DNA from 3 places in the Salinivibrio sp. ML323 genome. Region 1 is predicted to be linked to each of the others. Evidence: riboswitches for the same ligand, from Rfam matches in the RefSeq annotation. Region 1 holds a riboswitch; each other region holds the start of a gene.
What was found. A riboswitch is a leader RNA that binds a small molecule or an ion and turns the genes downstream of it on or off. The one in region 1 is predicted to bind thiamine pyrophosphate.
Positions count from the first base shown of each region.

Region 2: another riboswitch for thiamine pyrophosphate. It lies ahead of thiD (bifunctional hydroxymethylpyrimidine kinase/phosphomethylpyrimidine kinase); the one in region 1 lies ahead of thiC (phosphomethylpyrimidine synthase ThiC).
Region 3: another riboswitch for thiamine pyrophosphate. It lies ahead of thiB (thiamine ABC transporter substrate binding subunit); the one in region 1 lies ahead of thiC (phosphomethylpyrimidine synthase ThiC).

Region 1 is NZ_MUES01000006.1:234,336-236,576, forward strand. Features, by position in the region: gene thiC (phosphomethylpyrimidine synthase ThiC) at 1-972, opposite strand, end outside; TPP riboswitch at 1,066-1,165, opposite strand; gene crcB (fluoride efflux transporter CrcB) at 1,222-1,602, opposite strand; tRNA gene BZG13_RS06940 (tRNA-Trp) at 2,046-2,122, opposite strand.
Region 2 is NZ_MUES01000003.1:106,958-109,198, reverse strand. Features, by position in the region: gene BZG13_RS03495 (potassium channel family protein) at 1-277, shown strand, start outside; gene thiD (bifunctional hydroxymethylpyrimidine kinase/phosphomethylpyrimidine kinase) at 392-1,243, opposite strand; TPP riboswitch at 1,306-1,406, opposite strand; gene BZG13_RS03485 (putative bifunctional diguanylate cyclase/phosphodiesterase) at 1,461-2,241, opposite strand, start outside.
Region 3 is NZ_MUES01000012.1:20,344-22,584, forward strand. Features, by position in the region: gene leuD (3-isopropylmalate dehydratase small subunit) at 1-84, shown strand, start outside; gene BZG13_RS09150 (DUF547 domain-containing protein) at 232-1,023, shown strand; TPP riboswitch at 1,062-1,163, shown strand; gene thiB (thiamine ABC transporter substrate binding subunit) at 1,207-2,202, shown strand; partial or broken gene BZG13_RS09160 (thiamine/thiamine pyrophosphate ABC transporter permease ThiP) at 2,208-2,241, shown strand, end outside.

The DNA of each region.
Region 1 (2,241 bases):
GTCGACCCCTTGCTCGGCTTGCTCTATCAAGGTATCGCGCATCACTTCCCAGGTCAGGTCTTCGGCAACGCCATTCACTTTCTCAAGCGCCTGATACATAGGCACAGTGCCAATCGGGACTGGGCTATTACGTAAAATCCACTCGCGAGTTTCGTGGATATTGCGTCCGGTCGATAAATCCATCACCGTATCCGCTCCCCAACGGGTCGCCCACACCAACTTTTCGGTTTCTTCTTCAATGGAGGAGCTCACCGCCGAGTTACCAATATTGGCATTCACTTTCACTAGAAAGTTACGCCCAATGATCATCGGCTCCGCTTCTGGGTGATTAATGTTGGCCGGAATAATCGCACGCCCTTCAGCAACTTCTTGGCGCACAAATTCAGGAGTAATGTTTGAGGGTAAATGCGCGCCAAAGCTTTCCCCTGGGTGCTGGCGGTTTAGTTGCTCTTCACGATACTGCTGGCGACCCATATTTTCCCGGATCGCGATAAATTCCATCTCTGGGGTGATAATGCCTTGGCGTGCGTAGTGAAGCTGGGTCACACATTGATGAGGTTTCGCCCGACGGATACGCGGTAAGGCGCCAAAGCGAAGATCATCCAAGGTTTCATCACTGAGGCGAGTCTGCGCATAGTCTGAGCTCACTGCATCAAGGAACTGAGTATCGGCACGTTCATCAATCCAGGCTTTGCGCACTGGGGCTAAGCCTTGGTAAATATCGATAGCACTCTGTGGGTCGGTATAAGGCCCTGATGTGTCATAAACCCGAATGGATTCATTGGCCTCGTACTGCGGATTGTCTTTACTCCCACCCACAAAGGTCGGAGAAAGGTGGATTTCTCGCATCCCGACGCGAATATCGGGTCGCGATCCCTCGACATAGACTTTTTCCGAGTTGGGGTAGGTTTGCGCAGAGAGGGAATCGATAAAAGATTTGGCCTCAAGACGGGCCTGTTTACGGGTCGACATAGCATTACTCCGGTGTTCATTATGGGAATTAATGCTTGCCGGAAAACGCTGAATTGAGATGTGAGCAAACTGGCAGACGGGTTGCGTCTGTGATCTGATGCATCTCTTGTTCCCTTCGCTGGTCCTAACCAGATCAGGTTCAACGGATCCCACTTAACGTGGTCTCAGCCAATTGGCACTCCGACAAGTTCAACGCCAGTATAAGAAATCACCGCCGCAACAACAAGCGACGTAATGGCATGTTTTTACCTACCCAGTAATGCGTCCTAGCAACCAAGCCCCCATCGCGGCCGCTCCTAAGCATAACGCAAGGTTGAGACCCACGTTTAACAAGGCTTTCACCGTCTCACCATGTTGAAAAAGAAGCAAGGTATCCACTGAAAAGGTCGAGAAGGTAGTGAACGCGCCTAAAAAGCCAATCGCAATCAGTTGACGCCAAGGCACTGGGGCAATCAGCTCTTGGCTCATCGCCGCTAAAAAGACCCCCATCGCTAATGAGCCCAGCACATTAACCATTAGGGTGCCGTACGGGAATCCTCGACCAAACACCGCGACGCTCCACTCTGAAACTAAAAAACGCGAGGACGCCCCTAATGCGCCGCCAAGCCCTACCCACAATATGCTTACCACTGGGTGCTCCTTTCGATTGGTAAAAACTCATCATACCGCGACATGTGAACAAGAAACAGGAGGAAGAAAAAGGGAAGAAAGGCGTGGTTACTACTACAGACAGTAGATACAAAAAAAGCACCGACAATGTCGATGCTTTGATGTTTGGCAGGGGTAGAGGGATTCGACCGGGCTGGCGTCCCAGCCCCCAACACGCGGATTTAGCTGCCACACCAAAATCACCAATAAGCGAGTGTATCGAGTGATACTTGTATAAAAAAAGCACCGACGATGTCGATGCTTTAATATTTGGCAGGGGTAGAGGGATTCGACCGGGCTGGCGACCCAGCCCCCAACACGCCTTTTTTGTCGTTTGCATGTTCACATCTACCCTTCATCGGGTTACGAGAAGCTTGATAATTCACATACAAAAAAAGCACCGACAATGTCGATGCTTTGGTGTTTGGCAGGGGTAGAGGGATTCGAACCCCCAACACGCGGATTTGGAATCCGCTGCTCTGCCAATTGGAGCTATACCCCTGTAGATAGGTGCCTATTGTAGCGATCCCGCGACAAATTACCACCACCAATTACTCTTCAGACGTTTAATCGCTTATTTATAAAGCAAATCGTCCCAACGACCCAATAACAAAAAACCCT
Region 2 (2,241 bases), on a different contig from region 1:
AGCCGCTGTTGATCCGGGTTCCAGCCAATTACATCACGAGCTGTTAAGCACGGCACAGGGGATGACGCAGTATTGCGCACGCTATCCTACCAATGCGAGTGCCACGGATGTGGGCACCCTGTTCAAACAATTAAAGCACGAATACGATGCGACATTAATTGGTCTCGATAAAGGTGAAGGCATTACCCTTAACCCCAACCTTGCAACAGACGTCGCCCCTGGCGATCGCGTATTCTATATTGCAGCCGAGCGTTTACCGCATTGGTCAGCGGCGTGATTCGGGTACCATTCATCACACGCGACACCTGCTGTTAGCCTTTCCCGAGCAGTCCGCCGCTTCACCTTAGAAGCGGCGGACTCGCTTTAGATGCCCTATTGGTGAAAAACCGACCTATTCAACCGAGGCTTCTTGTACATAGTGATGACGCGCTTCGACTGGGTAAGCGTAAAAATGATGTACAGGCCCCGCGCCTCTTCCCACCTTTAACTGCTGGCTATGCGCTAACGCGTCGGTGAGATAACGCTTAGCCGCTCGCCCGGCCTCGATAGGTGTCAGTCCCTGCGCATAAAAAGAGGCAATCGCCGCGGACAGTGAACAGCCTGTGCCGTGCGTATTTGCAGTCTCAACCCGACGGGCGCTCAAGGTTTGGCACGTATCTCGGCTAATCCATACATCCACACTTTCAGTGGCGTGATGTAAATGGCCACCTTTGAGCATCACGTACGGACATCCGAGCTTGCGCAGTGCCGGCACTAAGGCGTACATCTCCTCGGTGGTTGTCGGAACAGGACACCCAGTTAAACGTGCGGCTTCTGGCAAGTTGGGGGTTAAAATGGTCGCGCGCGGGATCAATGTATTGATCAGTGCATCCATGGCGTCATCATCTAATAACGGATCGCCGCTGGTGGCGATCATGACCGGATCGAGCACGACTGGTAAGTGCGGGGAGCGCGCGAGCACAGCGGCTACTTCGCGAATAATCGCTTGGTTGGCGAGCATGCCGATTTTCACGGCACGTACTGGCATATCGTACAACACCGCATCCAATTGGGCGCGGACAAAACCAGGATCAACCGCCGAGACGGCCTCAACGCCACAGGTGTTTTGCGCGGTTAATGCGGTGATCACCGAGCACGCATAACCGCCGGTAGCTGAAATCGCTTTAATATCGGCTTGAATGCCGGCACCGCCACCGCTGTCTGAGCCGGCGATGGTAAGAATTACAGGTGGAGATAGGTTCATATTGGCCCCTTAATCATCAGGGGCGGAAGGAGACAAAACCACGCACGATGGCGCGACCTTGTGTGCTGAGCACGTCAGTTCCCTCCGCCAGTGCTAACTGGATCAGGTTCTACGGGTCCTGCTTTCACAGTCTCAGCAATTGCTTGCTCCCCGACTAACACGATCAGAATATAAACCTTAGTGATAAAGCGCAAGGTTGAGGGTGCTAATTGCGCGTTTAGGCCATCTCATTATTATTGCTGGTTGCGTTGCTATTGATCGTCGCGTTGCTATTAATGGTCGCGTTGCCTTGGTTGGCGGTTTTAAGCAGTTGTTCAAATCCTTCTTGAATTAGCGGCCGTGCGTATAAAAAGCCCTGTACTTGGTCGCAGCCAATGGTTTGTAGCACATACTGCTGGTCCTCTTTTTCGACGCCCTCGGCGACCACACCATGACCAAAACCATGGGCTAAATCAATCACGCTACCCACCAAGTGCTTATCACTGGCGTTGGTAGCCAAGTCGTGGATAAAGCTGCGATCAAGTTTGACCCAATCGACCGGTAACTGTTTAAGGTAACTGAGTGAGCTATAGCCGGTGCCAAAGTCATCGAGGGCAATATGCATGCCTGCATCTCGCAATTGTTGTAGCTCTTTCAGTGCCACCGACATGTGCTGGATCAGTGCTGATTCTGTGACCTCTAATTGAATCAGATGCAAAGGGACATCAACTGCCTGGCACCGAGCTAAGACGCTGTCAGCAAAGCCGGGGCGAAACTGCTGGGCAGAAACATTGACTGACAGGTGGAAGCTATCGTTGATCAGTTTATTTTTTCGCCAACATTCAACCGCGGCTAAGGCCATCACCAGTACGTGGTCGCCCAGTTGGATCATATCTGCGCTGCGTTCGGCGATGGGGATAAATTCCGCCGGACTGATGGCCCCAAGGGTCGGATGCTGCCAACGCAACAGCGCTTCCGCGCCTATCATCAAACCGCCGTCTAATCGCCATTTGGGTTGA
Region 3 (2,241 bases), on a different contig from region 1:
GGCTTAGATAGCATTGGCCTAACCCTACAGCACGATGCTGAGATCTCGCGCTTTGAGCAGCGCATCCCGGACTTTTTGTCATAAATCCCCGCTTTAGCCCACTCCACCAATAAGCGCGATCCTCGCCGCGCTTATTGGTCAAGCCCCACTTTTTTCCATTCACCATGAAACCAACAACGCATTTGCTTGGTCTAGTCTGAAAAGAAGGCTTGCTGAAAATAAGGACGGGCAATGCAAAAACGTTTGATACTTCTATTCTGTTTGGTTTTTCCGCTGTTTAGCCAAGCGGCCCCCAAAGCAGAGTATTGGGCGATGTGGGATGCCCATAACCCTGACAGCCAGGCAACCTTCACTCATCACACTTGGCAAGTATTGCTCGATAAGTATTTGCAGCCTCAGGGGCAGCACACCTTATTTAACTATGCGGCGGTCACCGACGCTGACAAGAAAGCCCTCGATCATTATATCCGCATGCTCACCGCGCGCGACCCGCGCACCCTGACCAAAAACGAGCAATACGCGTATTGGGTCAACCTTTACAATGCGGTCACCGTAAAACTGATTATCGCCGAGTACCCGGTCAGTTCCATCACCAAACTCGGTGGGCTATTTAGCTTTGGACCTTGGGATGATGAGGTGGTCACGGTGGCAGGTGAACCCCTTACCTTGAATGATATTGAGCACCGCATTCTGCGCCCACTATGGCAAGATCCGCGTACCCACTATGCGGTTAACTGTGCCAGTTTGGGTTGTCCAAACCTGCAACCTAAGGCCTTCCAAGCAAACGCGCTTGAGGCACAGCTCGAACAAGCGGCCTATCGTTTTATTAATAGCGACAAAGGGGTAAGTCAGCAAGGCGATCAATGGCAGCTTTCTTCTATCTATGAGTGGTTTGAGGCTGATTTTGGTGGCGATAAGCAAGGCGTGATCGCTCACATAAACCAGTATCGCGATATTCCATTGCCACAAGAGGCAACATTGGAATACGACTACAACTGGGACCTTAACCAACTCGCTGACTAAAAGGCTTGGTTAACCCTAAGCCAATCAGTACAATGGCTTGGTACTCATTGGGGAGCCTCATGGCTGAGATTGCGCACCGCGCTAGACCCATCGAACCTGATCCAGCTAACACTGGCGTAGGGATTGAGACTTGATGTTGCCATCAACTTGCCTCAACACCCACGCCCAACTTAGGAGCGTGCTGTGAAAGTTTTTACCTCTGTTCTCACTCTGATTTCTCTGTCGCTGTTATCACTCAGTGCCCGCGCCGTGGACCCACTCACCGTGTATACCTATGACTCCTTTATCGCCGAATGGGGCGCAGGGCCCAAAATCAAAGCCGAATTTGAAAAACAGTGCGATTGCCAACTGGAATTCGTGTCTCTCGATGATGGCGCCGCTTTGCTCAATCGCCTACGCATTGAAGGGGAAACCACCCAAGCCGATATCGTACTCGGGATGGATACCAATTTAATGAAAGAAGCCGAGCGCAGCGGCATTGTCGCTGAGCATGCGGTCAATACTGAGCGCCTGCAAGTGCCTGGCGGGTGGGACAACAACTACTTTATCCCTTACGATTACGGCTATTTTGCCTTTGTGTATGACACTACCCGCTTGCTCGATCCGCCCAAAAGCCTCAAAGCCTTGATTGAAGAGCGCGACGATATCAGTGTGATTTACCAAGATCCGCGCGTCTCAACCGTCGGCCAAGGCTTAATGCTCTGGATCCAAAAAGTGTATGGCGATGATAACCAACAAGCATGGCGCGAACTGGCTGACAACACCATTACCGTGACCAAAGGCTGGACCGAGGCGTACAACATGTTCCTTAACAAAGAAGCCGACATGGTGCTTTCTTATACCACTTCACCGGCCTATCACCGGGTTGCCGATGAGGACGACCGCTTTGCCGCTGCCATGTTTGAAGAAGGCCACTACATGCAAATCGAAGTGGTGGCAAAATCAGCCTACACGGATCAACCGGAACGTGCAGACGCGTTTTTACAATTTATGCTCAGTGATGCAGCTCAGTCTGTGCTCCCAACCACGCAGTGGATGTATCCGGTAACCGATGTCAACCTGCCTGATGCCTTCTACACCTTAGACAAGCCGGAGGAAAGCCTGCTATATCAGCCTGATGAAGTGATGGGCAATCGCCAGCAATGGGTGCGTGACTGGCAAACCGCGCTGGTTGAATAGCCAAGATGCTCAACCCTTCTCGAACCTGGCCGGGCAGTA